2 regions of the Vreelandella sp. L-25 genome follow, and region 1 is predicted to be linked to the other one. Evidence: predicted binding sites of a transcription regulator. Region 1 holds the regulator's gene; the other holds the start of a gene.
The links. Region 1 encodes sigma-54, which starts transcription at its own class of promoters, with help from an activator protein. Its sites were predicted from a motif close to TGGCACNNNNNTTGCTNT; they were not measured.

Region 1 (14,609 bases):
GTACCGTAGGCAAGCGCGGCAACGGCCTGGGCGCCACCAATAGTGAAGACGTAGTCCACGCCCGCTAGGTGCGCCGCCGCCAATACCAGATCATTCAACACACCATCAGGGGTAGGTACCACCATGACGATTTCACGCACACCTGCCACGCGGGCAGGAATGGCATTCATCAGTACGGACGACGGATAAGCCGCCTTACCGCCTGGAACATAGATGCCTGCACGATCAAGCGGTGTCACTTTTTGGCCTAACACCGTGCCATCGGCTTCTTCATACTGCCAAGAGGTCGGTTTTTGCCGCTCGTGGTAGCGCTTAATACGCTCGGCAGCCATTGCCAGGGCATCACGCTGCTCGGCAGGCAAACCATCATACGCCTTCTTTAATTGCTCTGGCATTAGGCGCAATTGCGCCATCGATTCGACCGATAGACGGTCAAAGCGGTTGGTTGCCTCAATGACCGCCTGATCACCGCGTTGCTTAACGTCTGCCAAGATTTCCTCAACACGAGCCTGGACCGCTTTATCAGACACGCCCTCCCAATCCAGCAGCGCATTGAGGCGCTGATGGAAAGCCGCTTCACTGGTCGAGAGGCGGGCAATAGTGGCTGTGGTTGTATCGCTCATGATGAACCTCGTGTCATTCGATAGGCTGCGTCTGACGCTTTTTTACGGCACTTTCCAGGCGCGCTAGCAGCGGCTTAATACGGTCGTGCTTCATGGTCATGGCCGCTTTGTTGACCACCAAACGCGTGCTGATATGGGCAATGAGCTCACGGGGTTCCATACCGTTAGCGCGAAGCGTATTGCCAGTGTCGACGATATCGACGATCTCATCGGCCAAGTTCATGAGCGGAGCCAGCTCCATCGCCCCGTAGAGCTTGATGACCTCTGCCTGGATCCCCTGCTCGGCGTAGTAGCGACGCGCTACGTTGACGAACTTGGTCGCCACGCGGCGGCGTGCTTTGGCAGGGGGCTGCCCGGTAACACCCGCAGTCATCAGCTTGCAGCGAGCAATCTCTAGATCTAGCGGCTCATAAAGGCCTTCCGCGCCATGCTCAAGCAGCACGTCTTTACCTGCAATGCCCACATCGGCGGCACCTAATTGTACGTAGGTGGGCACATCGGTGGCGCGGATGATCACCAGCTTGACGTCCGGCAAGTTAGTATCAAAAAGCAGCTTGCGGCTTTTACTTAAGTCTTCAGCGGGCGTAATGCCCGCATCTGCCAGCAGAGGCAGCGTTTCATCCAAAATACGCCCTTTTGAAAGGGCTAAAATCAGTTGCTTACTCATGGTCTAAGGCCAGTGTTGTCCGCGTGGCTTAGCCGGGGATACGGCGAATTTTCGCCCCCAGCAGCTGTAATTTTTCCTCGATACACTCGTAGCCACGATCAATATGGTAGATGCGATCGACCAGGGTCTCTCCTTCGGCCATCATGGCCGCAATAACCAGAGATGCCGAAGCACGAAGGTCCGTTGCCATCACCGGGGCTCCAGAAAGCTTATCAACGCCCTTAATTAACGCGGCGTTACCCTCCAGTACGATATTCGCGCCCATCCGGTTAAGCTCTTGAACGTGCATAAAGCGGTTTTCGAAGATTGTCTCTACTACCCGTGAATGCCCGTCTGCAACGGCATTCATAGCGACGAACTGAGCCTGCATATCGGTGGGGAATGCGGGATAAGGCGCCGTTCGGATATTAACCGCCTTCGGGCGCTTGCCATGCATATCCAGCGAAATCCAATCTTCACCGCTGTCGACCTCCGCACCCGCCTCTTCCAACTTAGCGAGTACCGCTTCAAGAATATCGGCCCGGGTACGCTTCACTTTTACCCGCCCGCCGGTCATTGCCGCCGCGACCAGGAAGGTGCCCGTCTCGATACGGTCGGGCATGACATCGTGCTCGCAGCCGTGCAGCGAGGCAACGCCATCAATGATGATGGTGTCCGTGCCGTGACCATGAATCTTCGCGCCCATTTTGATCAAGCACTCGGCCAGATCCACCACCTCAGGCTCACGAGCGGCGTTTTCAAGAACCGTTCTGCCGTCGGCGAGCGTAGCCGCCATGAGCAGATTTTCTGTGCCTGTCACCGTCACGGTATCAAAATAGATCGTTGCACCTTTTAAACGACCGTCGACACGGGCACGAATATAGCCCGCTTCAACGTGGATCTCCGCCCCCATGGCTTCCAGACCACGCAGGTGCAAATCCACCGGGCGTGAGCCAATGGCGCAACCACCAGGCAGTGAGACATCCGCCTTACCAAAGTGCGCCAGCAGCGGCCCCAGCACCAGAATAGAGGCGCGCATCTTTTTCACCAGCTCGTAAGGCGCATGGCATTGAGTGACCTGAGAGCCATCCAGTTGAATGCTCAGTTTTTCGCCCATCACAGGCTCAACGCCCATTCGTCCCAACAGCTCAAGCGTGGTGGTAATATCCTGCAAATGCGGCAGGTTACCGATAACCACTGGGCCATCTGCCAATAGGCTCGCGCATAGAATAGGCAGCGCGGCATTTTTCGCACCGCTTGCCCATACTTCGCCATCCACCGAGCCATTGCCCGCAATAATGAGTTTATCCATGGAGCGGCCGTTACTGAGCGTTTTCCGCCGCAGTTTGCCACTGCGTCGGAGTAAACGTTTTAATGCTGATAGCGTGCAGTGCACCCGAAGCGATTTCCTCGCTAAGCGCTGCGTATACAAGCTGTTGACGCTTCACTGGAGAAAGACCTTCAAAGGCTTCACCAACTGCAATCACCTGAAAATTGCAGCCTTCACCCTGGATGTGAAACTCACACCCATCGATGCGGGATTCAAGCAGTGCTTTTACCTCGTTGGGTTGCATGAGACAGGAAACTCCTTTGGGGTCGTTGAAATAGTAACCAATAGGCGAACATGATAAAGAAAAGCGACACGCTTGGCGATGCCGTGCAAGCCACCAATAAATAGAGCAGCCCGTGGACTGCTCTAAAGATCGCTCAGTTCAAGCCGAAACGGATGAGGAAGTAAGCGCATCCAACTCCGCCAAAGAGGCCAGCCGCTTGAGCGGGGCCGACAAGACAATCGAACGAACCGTGATCTGCAGCGCTTGGCAAGCACGCAGCCATTCAAATAAGACACTAATAGCAACGCTGCTGGCCTTACTGACTTGCTCAAAGTCAAAGCAGACCTCTAAACACTTGGCACTGCGTAACCATTTCACACCTGCAGCGGCCACCTCAGTCGCTACATTCATTGTCAGGTCGCCAGCAACCATGAGCGCATCACCCTGAATCGTTAGGGACACCTCTGAACGAGACAACAGCGATGTCACGCGTCGCCTCCCTGCTCTAGCTCGTCCACACCTATTTCTGGCGCCCAACCACGGATGACCGCATCATAATCGCGGTTATTGTCACGCATGGCTTGGTCGAACTGATTACGGAAGGTCAAGCCCAGGTTAATGCCGTTGACAATTACGTTCACGACACGCCATTGGCCGTCAGAAAGACGCAGGCTATAGCTCACCGGGTAGACTTGACCATTGCTCGCCACGACTTCCATATCGACGCTGGCTTGATCTTCGTGACGCTGGGCACGCTGTTGGCCCAACACACGCAGCTCGTCGTAGTCGAAGGTCACCAGACCACGCGTGTAGGTATCGATCAGCGTCTGGCGGAAGACATCCGCAAAACGGCTGCGCTGCTCTGGCGTGGCATTACGGAAATAGCTGCCCATCACACTGGCACCGATATAGCGAAAATCTGCTACTTCGTTGAGGCTTTCATTCACCAGCGCCTTCAACTCATCTAGATTATTGGCGTAGTAGTCCTCTTTGCCATTAATTTGGCTCATAAAGGATTCGATATTGTCTCGAATCATCTCTTCTGGAGACTGTGTTTGTGCTTGGGCCAGCAGCGGTGCCAGCAACAGCATGGCAGCCAACGCGAGCCGCTGAACGAAAACAGGAAAAACCTTATGCATCATATCAACCTCTCAAATGAAGATAGCTAAAGGCAGCTAGTTGCTGACCATATTGGATACAAATTGCTGAATAAGTTCTTCAAGCACCAGAGCGGACTGCGTATCACGAATCACGTCACCCTCCTCAAGCACATCTGGTGCCCCACCAACACTTAGCCCAATGTACTGCTCGCCCAATAGGCCAGCCGTTAATATGGCTGCGGTGGTATCCTGGGAAAGCTGGCCTTCAAGCTCACTATCCAAGCTTAAAGTGACACGAGCGTCGTACCACTCCGTATCCAGCTCGATTGACTCCACCCGGCCCACGGTAACCCCTGCCATAGTGACGCGGGCACGCGGCTTCAACCCACCGATATTGGCGAAGTTGGCCTCCAAGCGGAACGTATCTGAAGGTGCTGAGAGCGTTAAACCGCTGACTCTCAGGCCGAGGAATACCAGCCCTATGATGCCAGCCAACATAAACAGGCCAACGCCAAACTCCATGGTTTTGCTGCGCTTCATGACATTACTCCACCCTTAAAGGCCGCCGAACATAACGGCGGTTAAAACGAAATCCAGCCCTAGCACCGCTAACGAGGAGTAGACCACCGTACGGGTGGTAGCTCGAGAAATCCCCTCAGAGGTTGGTACTAGGTCATAACCCTGAAACACAGCAATCCAGGTCACCACCAGCGCGAACACCACGCTCTTGATCATGCCATTGCCGATATCATCGATGAACGACACGCTGGCCTGCATATTGCTCCAATAAGAGCCTTCAAATACGCCCAGCCACTCTACGCCCACCAAGTAGCCGCCCCAGATGCCTACCACGCTAAAGCCCACAGTAAGAATAGGCAGCGCCACAAAGCCTGCCCACAGCCTTGGAGCTACCACGCGTCGCAGTGGGTCTACCCCAATCATTTCCATACTGGTGAGCTGCTCGGTGGCCTTCATCAGGCCAATTTCAGCCGTTAATGCAGACCCTGCCCGCCCGGCAAACAGCAGTGCTGCCACTACAGGAGCCAGCTCACGTAGTAGCGAAAGCGCCACCATTTGGCCCAGCGCCTGCTCGGCGCCGAAATCCACCAAAATGGTATATCCCTGAAGCGCCAGCACCATGCCAATAAACAGCCCTGACACCAGCACAATGGCCAACGACAGCACACCAACAAAGTGCATTTGACGCAACCAAAGCGACCACCCTTCTCGAGAAGGCACGCCCACTGCCGATTGGGCGAGAAACACCGTGGCGCGCCCCAGGGCCTCGACCACATCACACCCTTTCCGACCCAGACGGGTAACCCGCGCCGTGTAGTGAGAAAATTTAGACTGCATCTACCCTGCCTTAAGTGCTAAATCGTGACCGAGAATATCCCGGTAGAGCGTCTCTGCGGGATAGTGAAACGGCACCGGACCATCTGGCTCGCCGTGCATAAATTGGCTCACACGAGGGTCTTGATTCACCTCTAGCGAGCTCGGAGTGCCGTGCGCCGCCACCTGCCCATCCGCAATCAGGTAGAGGTAGTCGGCAATACTCAACGTTTCCTTGATATCATGGGAGACCACTACCGAGGTCAGCGACAGCGCCTGATTGAGCCGCTTAATCAATTGCACCAGCACACCCATAGAGATAGGGTCCTGGCCTACAAATGGCTCATCATAAAGGATTAACTCAGGGTCAAGTGCGACTGCCCGCGCTAATGCCACCCGCCGCGCCATACCCCCTGATAGCTCAGCGGGAGTTAAATGCCTTGCCCCCCGCAACCCTACTGCCTGCAACTTTAGCAACACTAAGTCGCGAATCATGGTGTCGGGCAAGTCAGTATGCACCCGCAGCGGGAAGGCCACATTCTCGAAAACATCTAAGTCCGAAAACAGCGCGCCGCTCTGAAACAGCATTCCCATGCGCTTACGTAGCGTAAACAACGCCTTGCGTGACAGGCGGTGAACATCCTGCCCATCAATTAAAATCCGCCCACGGTCTGGCGTTAATTGGCCACCAATGAGCTTCAATAGCGTTGTTTTACCCGTGCCGCTTGGCCCCATAATAGCGGTGACTTTGCCACGCGGAATGGTCATATTAACGCCACGGAAGATATCGTTATCTCCACGGGAAAAGTAAACATCTTCAACCTGTATGAAGGGAACATCCGTCATAAGCTGATTGACCTTCATCGTGTTGCCAGAACGCGTCAGTATAAACCGACTGGGCGCGGGGCAGTTTAGAAAACAGTGTTTTCGAAATATTATCGAACATCGTATCCTAACGCTACTCTTAGTAACAGTCGCGCAAATCATTGCCGTACAAACCATTCGTCAATAGAACTCACTAATACCGCGGGTACTTGCTGCATGCTTTAGCTAAACACTGCTTCAAGATGTTATTCTTACTAGTCACCTATTCACATCGATGAAACGAGACACGCCATGCGTCAGCCACTATCCACACCCAGCCAACTGCGTGAAAGTGCACTGCGCACCTTGCAAATCGAGCAAGCGGCTATTGGCGGCTTGCAAGCCAAGCTAGATGAAAGCTTTGACCACGCCTGTCAGCTTATGCTTGCCTGTCAGGGACGCGTGGTAGTCACCGGCATGGGAAAGTCAGGTCATATCGCCGGCAAAATCGCAGCCACCCTAGCCAGCACAGGCACTCCAGCCTTTTTTGTTCACCCAGGTGAAGCCAGCCATGGCGACTTGGGCATGATTACCCGCGCCGATGTGGTTTTGGCACTCTCTAACTCCGGTGAAACCGCTGAAGTAACGGCCCTACTTCCGCTACTCAAGCGTCTTGGCACACCGCTGGTCAGTATGACTGGCCGCCCAGGCTCCACTCTTGCACAGCACTCAGACGCCCACCTGGATAGCGGTGTAGAACGAGAAGCCTGCCCGCTTGACCTAGCACCCACCAGCTCCACCACCGCCGCCCTTGCCCTAGGCGACGCCCTTGCTGTTGCCCTATTGGAAGCACGGGGCTTTACCGCTGAAGACTTTGCCCTCTCTCACCCTGGCGGCAGCCTCGGTAAGCGCTTACTACTGCGTGTTAGCGACTTAATGCACGATGGCTCACGGCTCCCTCAAGTAGCGCTGGGCAGCCCGCTGCGCGATGCACTACTTGAGATAACACGCCAAGGGCTGGGCTTTACCTGCGTGGTGGATAGCGAAGGCCGTCTTGCCGGGGTCTATACCGACGGCGACTTGCGTCGCACGCTAGACCAACACCACGACCTGCGCGATGTTCAGGTAGATGACGTAATGACGCGCCCCGGCAAGCGCATTGGTCCAGACATACTAGCTGCCGAAGCGGTGCGCATTATGGAAGATAACCGTATCACTGCACTGGCTGTTGTTGATGAACAGCAGCGCCCCATCGGCGCGCTGCATATGCATGACCTGCTTGCCAGCGGCGTTATTTAACGACTTTATACTGCTTTTTTGGCAATGGATGATGGAGGCTTTATGGCCCTACCTGATGCACTACTCGACCGACTTCGCCGCGTAAAACTGCTTGCGATTGATGTAGACGGTGTACTTACTGACGGCCGTCTCTATTTTCAGGCTGACGGTATCGAAATCAAAGCGTTTCACACCCAGGACGGTCATGGCCTGAAGTTACTCAAGCGTGTCGGCATCCATGTGGCGCTGATTACCGGCCGTGATTCACCTATGGTGAGCCAGCGCGCTGCTGCCTTAGGAATCACTCACGTATACCAGGGCTGTGAAGACAAACTCACTACCCTGAGAGCGCTTTGTCAGCGGCTTGATATCACCTTAGAACAGGTCGCCTACTGTGGAGATGACCTACCTGATCTTGCTCCGATCAAGCGCTCCGGTGTCGGTATTACGGTCCCCAATGCTCCGGACTACATGCACCCCCATGCCGACTGGATCACTGAACGCCTTGGCGGACACGGGGCTGTGCGTGAAATTTGCGATACGCTCCTAACGTCCCAAGGGCACTGGGATGCCGTACTCGATACGTATCTGCACGGACAGCCATAATGCGCTTTAGGGTAAGAAAACGGGTCTGGATCACGGCAATGGTCATCGCCCTAGGCGGCGTGCTGGTTTGGCTAGACCCTCGCGGCCCCCAGGAGACTGAGATTGACTCTGAAGCTCGTGCCCAGGAACCTGGGCACGTATTAGAGAATGCCGAAATTACCCTATTTGGCGAAACAGGCACTATTCAGCAATCTCTGGTAACCCCACGGCTGGTGCATACTCCGCAAACGGCAATGACTGACGTGTTGTCACCCCGTGCCACGCTGTTTGATAGCGAACAACGTGAGTGGCTCGCCACGGCGAACACTGGCACCCTCAATACTGAAACCCAAGCATTAACATTGGCAGGCTCCGCGCGGCTACTAGCGCCTGAAGAGGGGTGGCAGCTTGATAGCGAACTATTAAACTACGACGGGACCACCCGGCATGCCTGGAGCGACACCCACGTAGTGTTGCAGCAGCCCCCTCAGCGTATGGAAGCCTCCCGAATGGATGTATGGCTGGATGACAGCCAAGTCCGTTTAACCAACAACGTGCGCGGCGTTCATCCGCCGGCCACCCGTTCCCCTTAGGAGTCGCGATGAATGCTCTAATCCGCACTGCACTTCTTGCCCTAGCCGTGCCGCTTGTCACAATTGCACTGCCTGTAGCGGCACAAAACCAAGCGCCTATTCATGTGGAGGCCGACCGGTTAGACCTTGACCAACGAGCAGGGACAGCCGTGTACACCGGTAACGTTGACATTCGCCAAGGCAATATGCAGCTACGCGGAGAGCGTGTCGAAATTCAGCGTAACAATGCTGGCGAGTTGTCTCGCGCCATCGCTACGGGCGAGCGTGCTTACTTGCGTAACCAAATTGAAGACCAAGAAACCCCTATAGAAGGCTGGGCGCGTCGGATTATTTATCACGTTTCCGAACGCCGGGTTGAGCTGATTGACCAAGCTGAGCTGACCCAGCAAGGAGATCACTTCCAAGGTGGACGTTTAGAGTACTTTATCGATCAAGAAGTAGTACAAGCACGCTCTGACGTTAGCGGCAGTGAAAATCAGCGTATTCGTATGACCCTTCAGCCCGAACAATAGGAAGTGGCCACGTGGCAGCATCAACATCCCCAGCCCCCACACCAGTAAAAACGCTCTACGCCCATCATTTAGCGAAGAGCTATAAGCGCCGCCGTGTGGTTAAAGATATTAATCTGGAAATCACTCAAGGTAGCGTGGTTGGGCTACTTGGCCCTAATGGTGCAGGTAAAACCACCTCGTTTTATATGATTGTGGGGTTGGTCAAATTGGATGCGGGCAAAGTAGGCATTGACGACCTTGACCTCACTCATGCTCCTATGCATGAACGCGCCATGGCAGGGATTGGTTATCTACCCCAGGAAGCTTCCATCTTCCGCAAGCTCTCCGTGGCTGACAACATTATGGCCATTTTAGAGACACGCAAAGAGCTTGATCGAAGCGCCCGGGAAGCACAACTTGAGTTACTACTTGAAGATTTTCACATCACTCATATACGCGACAACTTAGGCATGAGTCTTTCTGGGGGCGAACGCCGCCGTGTTGAAATCGCCCGCTCATTGGCCACCGAACCGGCCTTTATCCTGCTGGATGAACCTTTTGCCGGGGTTGACCCGATTTCCGTTGGGGAAATTAAAGCTATCATTCGAGCGTTAAAGAAACGCCACATTGGCGTATTGATCACCGACCATAACGTTCGTGAAACGCTGGATATTTGTGATATTGCCTACATTGTTGGCGACGGTCACATCATTGCCAGTGGAAACGCCCAGGAAATCCTCAACAACCAGAAGGTTCGAGATGTCTATTTAGGCGCTGATTTCCGCCTTTAAACAGTGACCTGCAGAAGCATTTCTTTTAGTGGCATGCTTATTGCACTTGCACCAAGCCATAACTCGCTCTAGGGTGGAGCTTTCTGATTAACGAGTGGTTCTCAGATGGTCATGAAAGCTTCTCTCCAATTGCGTATCGGCACACAGCTGACCATGACACCTCAGCTGCAGCAGGCTATCGCCCTGCTTCAGCTATCGACGCTGGACCTTCGTCAAGAAATTCAGCAAGCGCTAGATGCCAATCCCATGCTTGAGCAAGAAGATGAGTTTGGCGAGCAGGCTGTCAGTGAGCCTCAAGAGGCTGAGTGGTCCGAGAGCATCCCCAACGAACTCTCCGTCGACAGTGACTGGTCAGATACCTATCAAGACATAGGCAGCCTGGGTGGCAGCAGTGAAGGCCCCGACTTCGAGCGCCAAGCCGCTGGACAAAGCCTACATGGCCACCTGCTATGGCAACTGGCCATGACAGACTTTAGCCCGCGAGAATACGCCATCGCGGAAAGCCTGATTGATGCGCTGGATGCCAACGGCTATCTCACCCAGCCGCTTAATGACATTCGGGAAGGATTAAAAGCCCAAGGCCATGACAGCTTAAGCCAGCGGGAAGTGGAAAATACCCTGCTGCGCTTGCAGCAATTTGAGCCCACCGGCGTCTTTGCCCGAGACCTGCGTGAATGCCTGATGCTGCAACTCGCCTCACTACCTGAGGACACCCCTCTGCTAATGCCCGCCAAACGGCTGGTTCGCCAGTTTTTGGAAGCATTAGGCAAAGACGATATGCGGCTTCTCAAGCGCCGTTTAAGCCTTGATGACGAGCAGCTTGACGATGTCATCCGTTTAATTCGCAGCCTTGACCCACGCCCTGGGAGCACCTATGGCGTTACCGACGACAGCTACATCACCCCCGACCTAGTCGTTCGGCACGACAATGAAGGTTGGCATTTAGAGCTCAATCCAGAAGCACTACCACGCTTGCGTATACAGCCCGACTACGCCAGCTTGATCAAACGCGCAGACAAAAGCCAAGACAACCAGTTCCTCAAAGAGCACCTCCAAGAAGCCCGCTGGCTGATCAAAAGCTTATCGAGTCGCAATGACACGCTGCTACGAGTTGGGCGTGAAATTATTGCACGCCAAATTGGCTTTCTGGAGCATGGCGAAGAAGCAATGAAACCGCTGATTTTAGCGGATATTGCTGAAGCGGTAGAGATGCACGAATCCACCATATCTCGTGTGACCACGCAGAAATTTATTCACACGCCACGGGGCGTTTTCGAGCTTAAGTACTTCTTCTCAAGCCAGGTAAGCGGCCAAGACGGCGGCGACAGCCACTCCAGCACAGCCATTCGCGCCCGCATCAAAAAGCTGATTCAGGATGAGCCCTCAGGAAAACCGCTCTCCGATAGCCGCTTGGTGACTCTGCTTGAAGAGGGGGGCATTAGCGTTGCACGGCGTACTGTCGCAAAATATCGGGAGTCAATGGGCATTCCCTCGTCAAGTGAGCGCCGCCGTTTACGCTAGTTAAGCGGTACGTATGAACAAACTCAACGCAAGGGCTTTGCAATAGCGTAAAAAGGGTTACAATCGAAGTACAGTCCGATGGATAAGGAGCACGTCAATGCAAGTAAACATCACTGGTCATCACGTTGAACTGACTGACGCCTTGCGCGACTACGTTAACGAAAAGCTAGAGCGCGTTGAACGCCACTACGACAACATTACCACGGTGCAAGTGACCTTATCTGTTGAGAAGGAGCGCCAGCAAGCAGCCTGCACACTGCACGCTGCCGGTGCAGACCTTCACGCCGAAGCGCTTGATAACGACATGTATGCCGCTATTGATGCGCTAGCAGACAAAATCGATCGTCAACTCGTTAAACATAAGGAAAAAGCACAAGCTCGCGCCCAGGGCGCTGGTGTGCGTTAACTCAATGACGTTGGAAACCATCCTCCCCCCGGAGCGCGTGCTTTATGACGTTCCCGGGGGCAGCAAAAAACGGGTGCTGGAGTTTTTCAGCACCTTTATCGCCCAAAATACACCCAGCCTAGATAGCCAAGAGGTGTTTAGCCGACTCATTGGCCGCGAGCGACTAGGCAGTACGGGGATAGGCAACGGGGTTGCCATCCCCCACGCTCGCAGTCCTCACTGTAGCGCACCCATTGCTGGCTTTTTAAAGCTTGCTGAGCCAGTAGACTTCGACGCCATTGATGGCGACCCGGTGGATCTTGTGTTTGTGCTGCTGGTACCAGAAGAGGCAGATGACACCCACCTAGCACTGCTTGGCCAAGTGGCTACTATTATGAACGACGCCCATACGCGTCAGCAGTTACGTAAAGCCGATAGTCAGCGCGAACTCTTAGCACTTATTACCGCCAAGATTCGCGAACAAGCCGCCTAGGCTTTATGGGCGGTGGCCACTGCACGCAGCGATAATTTCCTCCCATGCAAGCCAAGAGAGACGCTATGCAACTGGTGATCATTAGCGGCCGTTCAGGGTCCGGTAAATCTATCGCCTTACAAGCGCTAGAGGATCTTGGCTACTACGCTATCGACAATTTACCCGCCATGCTGCTGGGCTCATTAGTTGATGAACTACGTGAGCAAGGCGAGCGCACTCACTTAGCAGTGAGCATTGACGCGCGCAACCTTCCTACGGCGCTTGAACGCCTCCCAGCTTTACTGGAAGAACTACGCCAGCGAGAAATTCGTTTTCAGGTCATCTATCTGACCACGGATGCGCGCATTCTTTTGGAGCGTTACTCAGCCACCCGCCGTCGCCACCCGCTTACCCGGGATAGCGAAATGACGTTGGAAGAGGCCATCAATAAAGAAGAAGAGACGCTGCTTGAAATTCGCGATCTCGCTGACTTGTTGATCGATACGTCGCGCTTATCCGTGCATGACCTGAGACGCCGCATTACTGATCAAGTCGCCCACCAGCGAAAAGATCAGCTAACACTGACGTTTGAGTCGTTTGGCTACAAACGCGGCGTACCCATGGATGCCGACTTAGTCTTCGATGTTCGCTGCCTGCCCAACCCTTATTGGGACCCTACCCTGCGCCAATTTACAGGGCGTGATGCTAATATAGTGGCGTTTTTAAGTAGCTACCCAATGGTCGAGGCAATGACCAATGATATTCAGGCTTGGTTGGAAAAGTGGCTTCCGGCTTACCAAAATAGCCAGCGAAGTTATATAACCGTGGCTATTGGCTGCACCGGCGGGCAACACCGCTCTGTTTATATGGTCGAACAGCTTGCTAAAAAGCTGGTTAAACAGACCGGAGAAGTACAGTTGAGACACCGTGAGCTGGGGTTACAATACACGCTGAGCGAAGAGCCTGCGGTGCCATGCGTTACCACACCCGCCGCTGCCAGCACGCCCTGAGCTTCAGAACCTAATTTTTAAGGCCTAAGCTTCTCAAGACCTAAGTTTCAAGACCCACTCGGCAAAAAGGAACCAGAGTGCCCAAAAGAACCTTAACACTTACCAACCAGCGTGGTCTTCATGCCCGCGCGGCCACCAAACTGGTGAAATGTGGCCAGCAGTTTTCCGCGAATATCGTGGTTTATAAGCAGCAGCAGAAAGCCGATGCCGCCAATATTATGTCGCTGCTAATGCTGGCCGCCCCCTGCGGCACCGAGCTCACTGTCGCCGCTGAAGGAAACGACGCCGAACAGGCGCTAGATGCCATTGAAGCTCTGTTCGACGCACGGTTTGACGAAGACCAGTAGCTAGTTTACCAAGTCAGCACTTGTCGACTAGCTTCCTGCCACTGTCATCGCATCAATCAGCCAGCTACCCGTGTGAATACTGCCACGGGTATCCGTATCACTTCCCACACCGCTTAGCCCCGCGAACATCTTGTTGAGGTTACTAGCAATAGTGAACTCCTCAATGGGGTACTGTACTTCGCCATTCTCAATCCAGAAACCCGCTGCTCCCCGGGAATAGTCGCCAGTGACGCCGTTAACGCCCTGCCCCATGAGCTCGGTCACCCAAATACCACGCCCCATCTGTGTTAACAGCTCTTCCCGCGGCGTTAACGGCGCTAACAAGCGCATGTTGCGCGCGCCGCCTGCATTGCCCGTGGACTGCATCCCTAAACGACGCGCACTGTAGGCAGAGAGCATGTAACTCGCCACCCTCCCCTGATCAATAAACCGGTTGCTACGGGTTTGTACACCCTCCGCATCAAACGGTGAACTAGCCGTTGCTCCCACTTCCATCGGGCGCTCTTCTAACCCAAACCAATCGGGGAATAGCGGGCTACCCAAGCGATCACATAAAAACGAGGCTTCTCGATAAAGCGCGCCGCCCGCCAGAGCACCCATAAGGTGGCCGATAAGGCCGCTAGCAAGGGAGGGATCGAACAGCACAGGAAACGTTCCCGTCGGGGGGCGTCGTGCTCCTAGACGCCGCAACGTTCGCGCTGCTGCCTCACGCCCCACCTCCTCTGGGTGGCGAAGCTGCTGCGGGTTACGCGCCGACGTATAGTCATAATCCCGCTGCATGCCTTGCTCATCTTGGGCAATCAGCATGCAGGAGAGTGAGTGACTGCTACCCTTTTGAGTCCCCAAAAAGCCGTGGCTATTGGCGTATACTCGCACGCCCTCACCGCTTGAGAGCGAGGCACCTTCTGACTGGTGAATACCTGCCACCTCGCGGCCAGCCTGTTCGCAGCGCAGGGCAAGGTCAATCGCTTCATCGGTTGAGAGCGCCCACGGATAGTGCACCTTCAAGTCTGGCAAATAGGTCGCCATCAGCTCTGCTTCAGCGAGGCCTGCAGCGGGATCCTCCCCGGTATAACGT
Region 2 (14,609 bases), on a different contig from region 1:
TGAACGCCGTTGAGCGCTTCACTGCCCTTCAGTCCGGCGAAGTGGATGTCCTTTCTCGTAACACCACCTGGACCACCACCCGTGACACCACGCTGGGTCTGAACTTCACCGGCGTTAACTTCTACGACGGCCAGGGCTTCATGGTCTCTCGCGACCTGGGTATCACCAGCGCGGCCGAGCTGGATGGCGCGGCGATTTGTATTCAATCAGGCACCACTACCGAGCTGAACCTGGCTGATTACTTCCGTGCCAACGGCATGGAGTTCGACCCCATCGTTTTCGATACCTCCGAGCAAACCGTAGGTGGCTTCCAGGCTGGCCGCTGTGACGTTCTGACGTCTGACACTTCTCAGCTGGCGGCCCTGCGCATTCAGCTCGACGACCCGGCGGGCGCCATGATTCTGCCGGATGTCATCTCGAAAGAGCCGCTGGGTCCGGTCGTGCGTCAGGGTGACGATCTGTGGTTCAACATCGTGAAGTGGTCGCTGTTCGCTATGATCAACGGTGAAGAGTACGGCGTCACCAGCGAAAACGCTGAAGAGATGCTCAGCTCCGATAACCCGGACGTAGCGCGTCTACTCGGCCAGGACGGCAACTATGGTGAAGGCATGGGTCTTGACGCCGACTGGGCCTATAACATCCTGAGCCAAGTGGGTAACTACGGTGAAAGCTTCGAGCGCAACGTAGGTATGGGTTCACCGCTGGAAATCGAACGCGGTGTCAATGCCCTGTGGAACCAAGGCGGCTTCCAGTACGCACCGCCGATTCGCTAAGCGTCTCGCTTGACCCCGGCCCGCCACCTTTTTGGTCATGGCGGGCCATTTGATTGACCTTCCGTATCGCGGAGACGCCACCCATGTCCGTAAGACCTAACGCTCGCCCCGTTGGCCAAAAGCCACCGTTCTGGCGAGACCGCGCCAAACGTGCGCTCATCTTCCAATGTCTGCTCATCGCCGCTGTTATCGCCTTTTTGTTCTATATCGTCGGCAACGTGCAAGACAACCTCTCCTCACGGGGTATCACCACAGGTTTTGGCTTCCTGAGTAATACCGCCGGTTTTGGGATCGTTCAGAGTCTGATCGACTACTCTTCCCAAAGCACCTATGGCCGCACCTTTTTCGTTGGCCTACTGAATACGCTGTTGGTGGGCGGGCTAGGCGTGATTGCCGCCACCATCATTGGCTTCATTGTCGGTATCGCCCGTTTATCGCCCAACTGGCTGATCGCCAAACTGGCGGCGGCGTATATCGAAACGTTTCGTAATATCCCGCTGCTGCTGCAGATCTTCTTTTGGTACTTTGCCGTGCTGCGGGCGCTCCCCAGCGCGAGGGAAAGCCTGGCGTTTGGCGAAGCCGTGTTTCTTAATGTACGCGGGCTTTATCTACCTGAGCCGCTGTTCGAATCGGGCTTCGGGCTGATTCCTGTCACCTTTGTGATCGCCATCGCGGCCAGTATTGCGCTGGTGATATGGGCAAAACGCCGTCAGGAAGCCACGGGGCAGCGAATTCCCGCTTACTGGATCTCCTTTGCACTGATCTTTGGGCTGCCCCTGTTGGTCATGTTGGCCACTGGCGTACCCATTACTTGGGAAATGCCCGAGCTGCGTGGCTTCAACTTCCGCGGCGGCATCACGGTGATTCCTGAGTTTCTGGCGCTGTGGTTCGCACTCTCGATCTACACGGCGTCGTTCATTGCCGAGATCGTGCGCTCCGGTATTCAGGCCATTTCACATGGCCAAACCGAAGCGGCGCAGGCACTGAGTCTGCCGCGCAACCTGGTGCTGCGCCTCGTCATCATTCCTCAGGCATTGCGGGTCATCATCCCCCCGCTCACCAGCCAATACCTGAATTTGATCAAAAACTCGTCGCTGGCTACGGCCATTGGCTATCCGGACCTCGTATCGGTGTTTGCAGGGACCACGCTGAACCAGACAGGCCAAGCCATCGAGGTCATTGCCATGACCATGGCGGTCTACCTGACGATCAGCCTGCTGGTATCCATGTTCATGAACTGGTTCAACGCCCGTGTGGCGCTGGTTGAACGCTAGGCCGTTGGCGAGGGCATTCCCATGATTCACAACCGAACGATGATCGAGCCAAAGCCGGCGCCCAGCAGTTCCGTGGGCCCTGTGGCATGGCTACGCAGCAACCTGTTCAACGGCCCGATCAACACGATCTTTACTCTGATCGGCCTGTATATTCTCTACCTGCTCGTGGTTCCCACGGTGCAATGGGCGTTCATCAACGCCGACTGGGTAGGCACCTCCCGCGAAGACTGCTCCCGGGAAGGCGCCTGCTGGGTGTTCATCAACGCACGCTTCACCCAGTTCATCTACGGCTTGTACCCGCGCTCGGAAATCTGGCGTGCCAATATCGTCTTTGCCGGGTTCTTCACCCTGATTGCCTGGCTGGCGATTCCCAAGCTGCCTTTCAAGCGCTGGGTGGCCGTGTTTGCGCTGGTCGGCTTCCCCGTGATCGCCTACGTGCTGCTGCATGGCGGCTATTTCGACCTGCCGCGTGTGCCGACCCATCGCTGGGGCGGCCTGATGCTGACCCTGCTGCTGGCCACCGTGGGCATGGTAGGCGCGCTGCCGATCGGTATCGTGCTGGCCCTGGGGCGGCGTTCGAACATGCCCATCGTCAAGAGCTTCTGCGTCATCTTTATCGAGTTCTGGCGTGGCGTGCCGCTGATCACCGTGCTGTTTATGGCCTCGGTCATGCTGCCGCTGTTCCTGCCCTCCGATATGAGCGTTGACCGCCTAGTGCGTGCCCTGATCGGCTTAACGCTGTTCCAGAGCGCCTATATGGCAGAGGTCATTCGTGGCGGCTTGCAGGCGATTCCAAAAGGCCAGGAAGAGGCCGCGGCAGCGCTCGGCATGACTTACTGGAAGCGCATGGGGCTGATCATTCTTCCCCAAGCGCTGAAGATGATGATTCCCGGCATCGTGAATACGTTTATCTCGCTGTTTAAAGACACCACCCTGGTCATGATTATCGGGCTCTTTGACCTTTTGGGGATCGTGCAAGCGGCACTGGCCGACTCACGCTGGTTAGGCTTCTCGTTGGAAGGTTACGTGTTTGCCGCCTTCATGTTCTGGATCTTCTGTTTCAGCATGTCGCGCTACAGTCAGTACCTAGAACGCAAGCTGCATACCGGCCACAAGCGCTAACGCCGCTTTTATCAACGATTTTTTAGCAGGATAGTGACATGACACAAGCAGCTTCCCATAACCCTGGCACCGGCACTTCGGATCTGATGGTCGAAATGCGCGGCGTCAACAAGTGGTACGGCGATTTTCACGTGCTGCGGGATATCTACCTGGAAGTGAAACGCGGCGAGCGGATCGTCATTTGCGGGCCTTCTGGCTCGGGCAAATCCACCATGATCCGCTGCATCAATCACCTAGAAGAGCACCAAAAAGGCGAGATCGTGGTGGGTGGCGTGCCGCTGACCCAAGACGTCAAGCGCATCGAGCAAATTCGCCGCAGCGTCGGCATGGTATTCCAGCATTTCAACCTGTTCCCTCACCTCACGGTGCTGGAAAACTGCTGTATCGCGCCAATGTGGGTACAGAAGAAGCCCCGCAAAGAGGCCGAAGCCATGGCCATGCAGTATCTGGAGCGGGTGCGTATTGCCGAGCAGGCCAATAAGTATCCCGGCCAGCTCTCCGGCGGCCAGCAGCAGCGGGTAGCGATTGCCCGCTCGCTGTGCATGCACCCGGACGTCATGCTGTTTGACGAACCGACCTCGGCCCTCGACCCGGAAATGATCAAGGAAGTACTGGACGTCATGATCGAGCTGGCCGAAGAGGGCATGACCATGCTGTGCGTTACCCACGAGATGGGCTTCGCCAAGACCGTGGCCGACCGCGTCATCTTCATGGACCAAGGGCAAATCATCGAAGAGAACGCCCCCGAGCCGTTCTTCAATAATCCGCAATCCGAGCGCACCCAGCTCTTCTTGAGCCAGATTCTGGGGCACTAATCCTGTCTCCAGTGCCACGATGTACTGAACGTGGGCCTCCAGTGAGGCCCATTTTCATGGACCCTCTACGCCACAACATCACAACAAGTGAGTCATCATGGAAAAGCTCTTCATTGACCGCGCACCGCAGCCCATTGCCCCGTTCTCACACGCCTGCCGGGTGGGCGACCTGGTCTTCATCACCGGCCAAATGCCCACGGTGCCGGAAACCAACGAGATGCTGCTGGGCACGTTTACCGAGCAAACCCACCGGGTGATGCAGAATCTGGCCATCGTGCTGGAAGAGGTCGGCAGTAGCTTCGAATACGTGGTTCAGTCGCGGGTCTTCATCACCAATATGGGCCACTTCGATGAAGTGAATCAGGTCTACGCCAGCTACTTCCAACAACCACTGCCCACCCGCACCTGCATTGGCGTGACCGGGCTTGCGGGCGGCGCGGATGTCGAAGTCGATATGATCGCCTGGATTCCTCCCAAAGCGGGCGCTTAACCACCCACGAGTGTAATGCTGGCAGGCAGTAGCGCAGGCTGCTCCCGATGCTTCGTCAGCGGCTTGCCCGCCAGCGCCGTGAGCAGAATTTGCAGGGGGTCGCCGTGGCTGACCACCAGCACCGTTTCACCCTCAAAGCGTTGCTCCAACGCTTCCAGCGCAGCGACCATGCGCGCCGCGACACGCTTGACCGGCTCCACCTGCCACTGGGTGTGGTCGGCGTTCTGGGCATCGAAGGCCCACACCTCCGGGTAGTGGCTATCCGCCTTGCCCTCCAATTCACCAAAGTGGCGCTCCCTCAAGCGCTCCTCTTTTTGCATCTCCAACCCAAACGCGGCGGCCACTCGGGCGGCGGTGTGCGTGGTGCGTAAAAAGTCCGAATGCACGACCTGTGTGGGTACCGGCCAGTGCCACCGTGCGACGGTATCTGCCAGCTGCTGCTCGCCCTGCGGCGACAGCCCATACGCCAACAGCCCTCGCTCGGGGGAGCTGATGATGGTGCCTTGTGCGTTAGCCTGGCTATGGCCGTGGCGCATCAGCAGATAGCGGTTTCGCCAATGATGACGTGAGTCGTCTATATCCATGCTCTTTTCTCTATGAAAACCGTGTTTGACCAAACACGGAACGGTTGCCATGGTTAAAGGGTAATCAATGACATGGAGGACGTATGACAATGACCACCTATATCGTGGTAGCCGACGCCGCTCGGGCACGTATCTTCACCCGTGATGCACTTCACCTCGCCGAGCAGGAGAGCTTGGTACACGCTGCAGGCAGGCTGCATGAAGGCGACTTGATCACGGACCGCCGCGGTGCCGATGTTCATGAGTCTACGTCAACGTCATCGCGCTCATCCGGCGAGGAAGGCGCGGCCTCCCAACATGAAAACGAGCTGTTTGCCAAAGAAGTCGCCCAGCGACTCTACACTGCGCGGGTGGACAACAGCATGGACAAGCTGATCATGGTCGCGCCTCCCAAGTTCTTGGGGCTGCTCAAAGAGAAGCTCGATAACCCCACGCAGAAGCTGGTCACCCACACGCTCTCGAAAGACCTCAGCAAAGCGTCCATGGCTGATATTCAGAACGCGGTCAGCGATCTTCGTTAACACTACAGTTAGCGCTTACTAACTTTTTTTCCTGCTTTTTACTAAAGGCGTAGTCGCTCTCGCCGATACCCATCATGAACCCTGATGATCCCGAGAGCGACTATGTTTTCTTCCCTACGTTTACGTATCTTGCTAGCGGCCCTTATCGCTATTGTGTTGGCTTTAACGGTGAATGGCATTGCTAGTTACACGACTGTAAAGCATCACAATAGTGAGCAGGTTAATCGCAACCTAAGCGCTGTTGTGAATGGAAACACACAGGCCATCGATGAGTGGTTCAATGCGCGCTACACGATGTTAGCCAGCATGGAACACACTGCAGTTAGCGAAGAGCCGCTACAAGCCTTGCGACAATTAGCCGATTCTGGCGACTTTATGACCGCTTACATTGCTTACCCGTCCACATCAGAGGGAATTTTCTCAGACGGCTGGCAACCCCCTAGCGATTATGACCCACGCCAGCGTCCCTGGTATCAAGGCGCGGTGAACGCGCAAGACACTATCATCACCGCCCCGTATGTCGATGCTCAAACGGGCGGCCTGATCATTACCTTCGCTCGCCCCTTCTATCAAAACGGCGAACTAGCCGCTGTGGTTGGGGCCGATATTACGATTGCTGACGTTATCGATATTGTTGCCAGCATTTCCCCCACACCGTCTAGCTTTGGCTTTCTAACCACCAACGATGGCACGCTGGTTGCCCATCCGGATGAGTCGCTGACGCTGGAGCCTTCAAGTGTATTAAGCGATGCGCTCACGCCTTCGGACCTCACTCGCATCGTGCAGGCAGACTCCCCACAGCCGCTAGCTCTGCAAGGCAGCGATAAACTGCTAATGGGCAGTGCTGTAGGCGGCAACAGCGGTTGGCAGTTGGTCGTCGCGTTAGACGAAGCAGAGGCCACCGCAGACCTGCGCGCCATTGCCACCACGTCCATCGTTACCCTGCTGATCGTCGCGGCCATTACCGCTGTGGTATTTGGGCTGCTGCTGTCGCTGCTGCTGCGCCGCCTGCTGGGGGTGCGCAACGCGATGGATAACATCGCCTCCGGCGAGGGCGACCTCACCCAGCGTCTGCCAGAAGAAGGCAACGACGAAGTCACTCAAATCGCTAGCGCCTTTAACCGCTTTGTTAACAAAATGGAGCACGTCTTAATCGATGTGCGCACCAGCAGCGAATCGGTGCACCACGCCGCTAACGAGATTGCCATGGGCGGCCAAGACCTCTCCCGCCGTACCGACAACGCGGCGTCTAGCCTGCAGCAAACCTCCGCATCGGTAGAGCAAATCACCAGCACCGTGCAGCACACGGCGGCCTCAGCACAGGAAGCCAACAAGCTCTCCCACGCGGCCACCGAAGTCGCGAAAGAGGGCGGTCAGGTGGTGTCGAACGTGGTCACCACCATGGAAGATATTTCCGACGCCTCCAACAAGATTGGCGAGATCGTCACGCTGATGAACAGCATTGCCTTCCAGACCAACCTGCTGGCGCTCAACGCCTCGGTAGAAGCAGCGCGGGCTGGCGAGCATGGCCGTGGCTTTGCCGTCGTGGCAGAGGAAGTGCGCAAACTGGCTGGCCGCAGCAGCGACGCGGCCAACGATATCCAGAAACTGATCGAAGACTCGCAAGCCAAGGTGAATAACGGCACCTCGTTGGTACGCAATGCGGGTAGCACGATGAAGGATATCGTAGACCACATCACCCGCGTAACCGACGTACTGGAAGAGATCAACGCTGCAACCAGCGAGCAAAGCGATGGCATCAAACAGGTCAACATCGCCGTGGCCGAGCTGGACCGGATGACCCAGGAAAACGCCGCCATGGTGGAAGAGTCCACCACCGCCGCCGAGCAGTTGAAAGAGCAGGCGGATCGCCTGACCGGCACGATCAGCAGTTTCAAACTCTCTAACGCGGCATCACCCGCGCTGCAAGCGCCGCAGGATCGCTTACCGCGCACGTCAGAGACCTTCTAAACGTCTCGTCTGCCACTCCTCCATGGCCGCCGCAGCGCTCGCGGTGGCGGCCATGTCATGCGTTAACCATGAATCTTTGTTCTACTGGTTCAAGGATGGCACTCGATACGCTCTTCCGCCTCTTGCTGATGAACAGCATTGCCTTCCAAACCAACCTGCTGGCACTCAACGCCTCAGTAGAAGCAGCGCGGGCTGGCGAACACGGGCGCGGCTTTGCCGTGGTGGCCGATGAAGTGCGCAAGCTCGCCTCGCGCAGCAGCGACGCCGCCATGCACGAGCTGGCCGATAGCGTAACTCGCGTCACCCAAATGCTGGGCGATATCAGTACGGCAGCCGGTGAGCAGAACGACGGGATCAACCAAGTCAGCATCGCGGTGACCGACCTGGATCAGATGACCCAGCAAAACGCCGCCCTGGTGCAAGAGTCCACCACCGCTGCAGAGCAGCTCAAAGACCAAGCGGACAAGCTGGCCGCGCTAGTGGGTGGCTTTACGCTAGAGGCGTCGCAGCACCCGGCTCAGGCGCTGCCAAGCCCTGAAAAGGCCAAGGTGTAACCGCTAGGGTATCGGTGGCAGCGGGATATCGTCACTGCGCTTGGCCCCGGCGGTCATTTCCCGGCAGAGACGTAAAAACTCCCGAACGCCGGTGGTGAGGTACTTGTGGCGATGCCAAATGAACGTGAACTGGCGCTTGAGATCCAACTCCGGCGTGGGCAGCGGCACCAAGCTGCCGCGCCGGAAGGCATCACGCAGTGCCAGCCGCGACACGCAGCCAATCCCTAATCCCGACTCCACCGCGCGTTTAATGCCCTCGGTATGCTCCAGCTCCAACAGCGTATTGAACCGGCTGCGACGGTGGCGGGCGGCATGCTCCAGCGTCATGCGCGTGCCTGAGCCCTCCTCACGCATGATCCAATCCTCCCGCAGCAGCTGATCCAGCTCCAGGTGCTCCCGCCCTGCCAGCGGGTGGCGCGGCGAGCAGAACACGCACAGCTCATCCTCGACCCAGGGCTGGCTGATGATCATGTCGTCATCGCACTGCCCCTCGATCAGCCCTAAATCCAGCGAGTGCTGGCGCACGCCCTCGATGATATGCCGCGTATTGCGCACCGCCAGCCGCACTCGGCTACCGGGATAGCGCTGCATGAAATCGCTGATTAGCAGCGTGGCGAGATAGTTACCGATGGTGAGCGTCGCGCCGACGTCCAATGCGCCCACGCCCTGTTGGCCCCGCAGTAGCTCCTCGACCTCCTCGGCGCGGTCCAGCAGGGCCACCGCCTTGGGCAGTAGCTGGAAGCCGAGCGCGTTGAGTTTCAGCCGTTTCCCGATGCGATCAAGCAGTTGGCAATCGAACTGGCGCTCCAGCTCCGCCAGCGCTGTGCTGGTAGCCGATTGCGACATGGCCAGCGCGCGCGCCGCGTGAGAAACGCTCTCGTGCTGAGCAACGGCTACGAAAACTTCTAACTGTCGCAGGGTGTAGTGCATGGCCAAAACCTATCTGTAGAGTGGTCCGCGAAAGGGCTATATCGATTTTAAAGATAAGCGTTATCAAGATAATTTGCTTAACAGATATACCACCCTTATTTAGAATTGAGAGCAACCTATAGAGCTATTTTTTATTCTTTTTTGGAATATGGCGAGCAAGGCTTAGGCCTCGCTGCCCCTGGAGGAGTTAGCATGAGCAAGTTTGCCCTGGAAGAAGTGCTAAGCGTTCACCACTGGAACGATACCCTATTCAGCTTCCGCACCACTCGCGAGCGCAGCCTGCGCTTCAAGAACGGCCAGTTCGTTATGATCGGCCTGGAAGTGGACGGCAAACCCCTGATGCGCGCTTACTCCATCGCCAGCCCCAACTACGAAGATCACCTTGAGTTCTTCAGCATCAAGGTGCCGGATGGCCCGCTCACCTCGCGCCTGCAACACCTGAAAGTGGGCGACCAGATCATGGTCAGCCGCAAGCCGACCGGCACACTGGTGTGCGACGACCTGCTGCCGGGCCGCAACCTGTATATGCTCTCGACCGGCACTGGCTTGGCGCCGTTTATGAGCCTGATTCAAGACCCGGAAGTCTACGAGCGCTTCGAGAAAGTCGTGCTGGTACATGGCGTGCGCGAAGTCTCCGAACTGGCCTACGCCGACTTCATCACCAAAGAGCTGCCCGCCCACGAGTACCTGGGCGAAGAGATCGCCGAGAAGCTGGTGTACTACCCCACGGTGACCCGTGAAGAGTTTCACACCATGGGTCGCCTGACCGACCATATTCGCACCGGCAAGCTGTTCGAGGACACCGGCCTACCGCCCATCGACCCGCGCCAAGACCGCGCCATGATCTGCGGCAGCCCGGCGATGCTGGACGACACCAGCGCCCTGCTCGATGAGCTGGGCCTGAACATCTCCCCGCGTATGGGCGAGCCGGGCGACTACGTCATCGAACGCGCCTTCGTTGAGAAGTGAGCCTCGTTCGAAGGGTGAAAGGTGAAGGGTGAATAGAAAATCGTAGCCCGTGTCATCGTCGCCTTATGCACAAAGCCCCTGTGGATATTATCCACAGGGGCTTTGTCGATTCAGCGCGACTCACTGTTCACGCCTTACCATTCACCGTGGTTAAACAGCGTCTTTACCGGTTTCGCCGGTCCGGATACGGATGACCTGCTCGAGCGGCATCACGAAGATTTTACCGTCACCGATTTTGCCGGTATTGGCGACCTGGGTAATCGCGTCGATTACCTGCTCGGCCATATCGTCGTCGACGGCCACTTCCAGCTTCACCTTGGGCAGGAAATCCACCACGTACTCCGCGCCACGGTAGAGCTCCGTGTGGCCCTTCTGGCGGCCAAAGCCTTTCACTTCCGTTACCGTAATGCCCTGCACGCCGATATCAGAGAGCGATTCGCGTACGTCATCAAGCTTGAACGGCTTGATAATGGCTGAGATCAATTTCATTGCGACATCCTCTAGCTTGGTGGCCCACTGTTATCAAAACAGCGTTATTGAACGGTTGTCATAACCCATCAAGGTTGGCGGGGCGCTCGCATAGCCAAGCCCGTTACCCAGTGGGTTAAGCATACACCGCCATGGGCAGAGAATAAAAAGCCAGTACGTACCTAGCTAATAACAACCAGCGTGCAACCTACCTGGGAAGGACAAAAAGGCCTCCCACGGTGGGGAGGCCAAAAGGAGCACGCCAGCTCACATGATTAGCGCAAGCTTATTTCTTGACGCTAAACTCGGGGTAGGCTTCCAGACCGCATTCAGCGATATCGACGCCTTCATACTCTTCTTCTTCGCTAACGCGGATACCCATGACCGCTTTCAGCACCAGCCATACCACTAAGCTTGCGATGAAGACCCAGCCAAAGATGCCCACGATACCGATCAACTGTGCACCGAAAGAAGCATCGCCATTATTCAGCGGTACTGCCAACACACCCCAGATACCGACCACACCGTGAACGGAGATCGCACCAACCGGATCGTCCAGCTTCAGTTTGTCCAACGTTACGATAGCCGCGACAACAATCAGGCCACCTACTGCGCCAATAATGGCAGCACCCAGCGCTGAAGGAGAAAGCGGGTCGGCGGTAACCGCCACCAGGCCAGCCAGCGCGCCGTTCAGCGCCATGGTGAGGTCCGCCTTGCGGAACCACAGCTTGGCTAGAATAAGCGCGGCGATGACACCACCAGCAGCCGCTGCGTTGGTGTTCACGAACACTTGCGCAACGTTGTTAGCTGAACCGATATCGGACATTTTCAGCTCAGAGCCACCGTTGAAGCCGAACCAGCCCATCCACAGGATGAAGGTACCCAGCGTTGCCAGCGGCATATTGGCACCGGGAATGGCGTGGATAGAGCCATCTTTACCGTACTTGCCTTTACGCGGGCCAAGTACCAGCACACCGGCAAGCGCTGCAGCCGCACCGGCCATGTGCACAATGCCGGAACCCGCGTAGTCAGAGTAGCCCACTTCAGACAACCAGCCGCCGCCCCACGTCCAGTAGCCAGACACCGGGTAGATGAACGCAGTCATCACCACGGCAAAGGCTAGGAACGCCCACAGCTTCATACGCTCAGCAACCGCACCCGAGACAATCGACATCGCGGTGGCCACAAACACGACCTGGAAGAAGAAGTCCGAACGCATGGAGTAGTAAGGCGCATCATCACCACCGGCCAGCACCGCATCGACGCTGTTCTCGGTACCGATCAGGAACCCAAGGCTAGGCAGGAAACCGCCTTCGCCGCTGGAGTACATGATGTAGTAGCCCACCAGCAGGTACATGGTGCAGGCAATGGCAAACAGCGCAATGTTCTTGGTCAGAATTTCAGCGGTGTTCTTGGAACGTACCATACCGGCCTCGAGCATCGAGAAGCCGGCGGCCATCCACATGACCAGTACGCCGCAAATCAGGAAGTAAAACGTATCGAGCGCATAGCTCAAATCAGCTAACTCATTCATGAGGTGTTCCCCGTTTGTACTAAGAAGAGGTACTTGGAAAAGGTACTTAGAAGAGATACTTGGCGACGTTAAAACGTCATCAGCAACTCAAAGTCGGCCCTTAAACGGCGTCAGCACCGCGCTCACCGGTACGAATACGGATCACATCTTCCAACGGTGTGACGAACACTTTGCCGTCGCCGATTTTGCCGCTATTCGCTGCATTGCAGATGGCATCCAGCACGCTCTCCAGGCGCGCATCGTCGACGGCGACTTCCACTTTCACCTTGGGCAGAAAGTCGACCACATACTCCGCACCACGGTAGAGTTCGGTATGCCCCTTTTGGCGACCAAAGCCTTTCACTTCAGTAACCGTAATCCCTTGAACGCCGTTGTCGGCGAGTGCTTCACGAACGTCGTCAAGCTTGAATGGCTTGATGATAGCGGTGATGAGTTTCATCCCGGATCTCCCCTGCTGGCTCGGTGGATAGCGGCATGGCCGCCCGAATTTAGTGCTTACCCTACTAATGCTCATACCGTGCCACTCACTTTTTTATTATTTAAATTCAAAAACTTAAATTATTAACATAAGCAAGTGGCGGTAACTAAGCACCACTACCTACTACGTGCCGGACTTGCCCTGCACCATAAAAGAACATTGAAAAAAGCTAGTCGCTCCATTTCGATGCATTTGTACACGTACGCCCACCGCGCTTAATTAACAAACGGTACATGCGAATCGTCGGCGGGTTGCGTATCCTTACTCACAAGCAGTTCACATTTATGCGTGATCGTTTAAGGAGAGAGCCATGGCGCCCCAAGACCGCATTAGCCGCTTAGCCCAGCAGATCGGCGACCGCTTACAGAATGCGTCGCAAGCCCCGGAAGATATTCAGAAAGGTGTCCAGCAGGTGGTACGCGGCGCGTTTGACCGCCTGGAGCTGGTATCGCGGGAAGACTTTGATATTTTGATGGATGTGCTGCAGCGCACCCGCTCGCGGGTAGAAGCTCTAGAGCGCCAAGTGGCCAGCCTGGAAGCGGCGATAGAAGCATCTAACACCCCCGCCGCCACGCCTGTAGAAGCTGAAGTACCGCCCGCCCCTGTGCAACCTTCCAGCACAACTAAGCCAACCGCTGACGGCGCTGAGTAAGTACGCCGTTTTGCACGGCATGGGGCAGGTTCGGCTGCCCCACTTCTTGCCCCTCTCTCTCTCTCATACTATCTCTACACTCTCTCCCGTCCTCTCCCCTGTGCTTAATTCAACACCCCATGCCAGTGAACAAGAATCACTATCATTGACAACCCTAGTGATAGTGCTATCGTGCGCTTATCCGCAGCCTCCCGCGTGCCGTTAAGCACCAATACGGCGCAGGCACTACGCTCCACCCACGATAGCAACTGCCCCGATGCCTCAGCAGGAACGCTTAGCAACGCCTAAAATCACCCCCTTTTCGTTGGCCCAGCTTGGCCAGCGCTTCGGCATTCACTACCGCATTGAAGGCCCGACTTCTCCGCGCCAGCCGGTCGCCACTGGTCATGTTCATGACGTTAGCCTGCACCACGGGATTCACTTAACGCTTTCTGATTTGCAGGTAGAACGTGGCTATACCTCCACGTCTTACCAAAGCGTGCCATGGTTCTTGAGCGTTATCTTGGAAGGCACTATTCATCTCCAAATGGGCAAGCAGCAGATACAGCTCTCTGCAGGAGATGGCGTATGCAGCCACTTTGATACCCGGCACCCACTCACGGTGCATCAACCTGTTCAGGCACGCCTTCGTACTGTGAATATTGCGGTTCTGACCACTGCACCCTTAGGCCTACCCACCCCGCCTGATGCTTCATGTTTGCATTGCTGGAAGCTACCCGAGGCCCTCTGCGAAACGCTTTGCACCATTAGTGAGCAACCGCCCTCGCTCTGGCGACAGGCGCTCGTTTGGCAGGGGTTAGCACTGCAACTGATTGGATTAGGTTTGCCCGAATGTCAGACAGCGCTACCCGAGCACAAACGCCTTTCTACCCGTGATCGTCATTGCCTCACGTCACTGCACGCGCGCATCACTCAGCATCCCGCCGAGCCTTATAGCCTCACCGCATTAGCCAAAGAAGCCGCTATGAGCCCCAGCAGCCTGCGCCAGAAGTTTCGTGCCTGCTACGGCTGCACGCTGTTCGACTATATTCGCCAAGTGCGCCTGGAGCAGGCGCACGCATCGTTGCGCCAAGGCCACAGCGTTCAACACACGGCCCACCGCTGCGGTTACCGCCATGCCAGCAATTTTTCGAGCGCCTTTAAGCGCCACTTCGGTGTTTCCCCTCACGAGCTTCAACGAGACAAGCCATAAGCCATCGTTCCCTTGATGCGATCACTTATGACAGCGCGCATAGCTGGCTTGGCACAACGCATACCTTTACGATGCCATAAAAAGTAATAATTCTCATTGCTTAATAACACTGATTCCACCTCCTCCCAGGATCACTTATGGCCTCCACCCATCGTCTGTTTTTACTGGCTCCCTTGAGCAGTGCGCTACTCATCGCGCTGGCAACGCCTGCTGCGGCACAGCCAAGCACTGCTTTAGCCACCGTCACTGTGACTGCCCAACAGGCGGCGACCAAAGTTGCTA

Region 2: a site for sigma-54 is predicted at 10,661-10,678, ahead of glnK (P-II family nitrogen regulator). Genes of this name have one in related genera too.

What each region holds. Positions count from the first base shown of each region.
Region 1 covers NZ_JBSXNH010000064.1:21,375-35,983, reverse strand. Annotated here, with positions in the region: gene hisD (histidinol dehydrogenase) at 1-623, opposite strand, end outside; gene hisG (ATP phosphoribosyltransferase) at 637-1,290, opposite strand; gene murA (UDP-N-acetylglucosamine 1-carboxyvinyltransferase) at 1,319-2,581, opposite strand; gene AC13CN_RS09015 (BolA family protein) at 2,592-2,843, opposite strand; gene AC13CN_RS09010 (STAS domain-containing protein) at 2,982-3,254, opposite strand; gene AC13CN_RS09005 (MlaC/ttg2D family ABC transporter substrate-binding protein) at 3,308-3,964, opposite strand; gene mlaD (outer membrane lipid asymmetry maintenance protein MlaD) at 3,998-4,462, opposite strand; gene mlaE (lipid asymmetry maintenance ABC transporter permease subunit MlaE) at 4,478-5,278, opposite strand; gene AC13CN_RS08990 (ATP-binding cassette domain-containing protein) at 5,279-6,100, opposite strand; gene AC13CN_RS08985 (KpsF/GutQ family sugar-phosphate isomerase) at 6,371-7,357, shown strand; gene AC13CN_RS08980 (KdsC family phosphatase) at 7,400-7,942, shown strand; gene lptC (LPS export ABC transporter periplasmic protein LptC) at 7,942-8,514, shown strand; gene lptA (lipopolysaccharide transport periplasmic protein LptA) at 8,523-9,026, shown strand; gene lptB (LPS export ABC transporter ATP-binding protein) at 9,038-9,796, shown strand; gene AC13CN_RS08960 (RNA polymerase factor sigma-54) at 9,902-11,317, shown strand; gene hpf (ribosome hibernation-promoting factor, HPF/YfiA family) at 11,415-11,723, shown strand; gene ptsN (PTS IIA-like nitrogen regulatory protein PtsN) at 11,728-12,195, shown strand; gene rapZ (RNase adapter RapZ) at 12,261-13,184, shown strand; gene AC13CN_RS08940 (HPr family phosphocarrier protein) at 13,262-13,531, shown strand; gene pmbA (metalloprotease PmbA) at 13,559-14,609, opposite strand, start outside.
Region 2 covers NZ_JBSXNH010000066.1:147,918-162,526, reverse strand. Annotated here, with positions in the region: gene AC13CN_RS10280 (amino acid ABC transporter substrate-binding protein) at 1-773, shown strand, start outside; gene AC13CN_RS10275 (amino acid ABC transporter permease) at 857-2,047, shown strand; gene AC13CN_RS10270 (amino acid ABC transporter permease) at 2,069-3,169, shown strand; gene AC13CN_RS10265 (amino acid ABC transporter ATP-binding protein) at 3,256-3,984, shown strand; gene AC13CN_RS10260 (RidA family protein) at 4,082-4,474, shown strand; gene AC13CN_RS10255 (histidine phosphatase family protein) at 4,471-5,058, opposite strand; gene AC13CN_RS10250 (host attachment protein) at 5,148-5,579, shown strand; gene AC13CN_RS10245 (methyl-accepting chemotaxis protein) at 5,682-7,550, shown strand; partial or broken gene AC13CN_RS10240 (methyl-accepting chemotaxis protein) at 7,688-8,104, shown strand; gene AC13CN_RS10235 (LysR family transcriptional regulator) at 8,108-9,034, opposite strand; gene AC13CN_RS10230 (ferredoxin--NADP reductase) at 9,227-10,003, shown strand; gene glnK (P-II family nitrogen regulator) at 10,154-10,492, opposite strand; gene AC13CN_RS10220 (ammonium transporter) at 10,758-12,005, opposite strand; gene AC13CN_RS10215 (P-II family nitrogen regulator) at 12,106-12,444, opposite strand; gene AC13CN_RS10210 (accessory factor UbiK family protein) at 12,794-13,135, shown strand; gene AC13CN_RS10205 (helix-turn-helix transcriptional regulator) at 13,392-14,327, shown strand; gene AC13CN_RS10200 (TonB-dependent siderophore receptor) at 14,465-14,609, shown strand, end outside.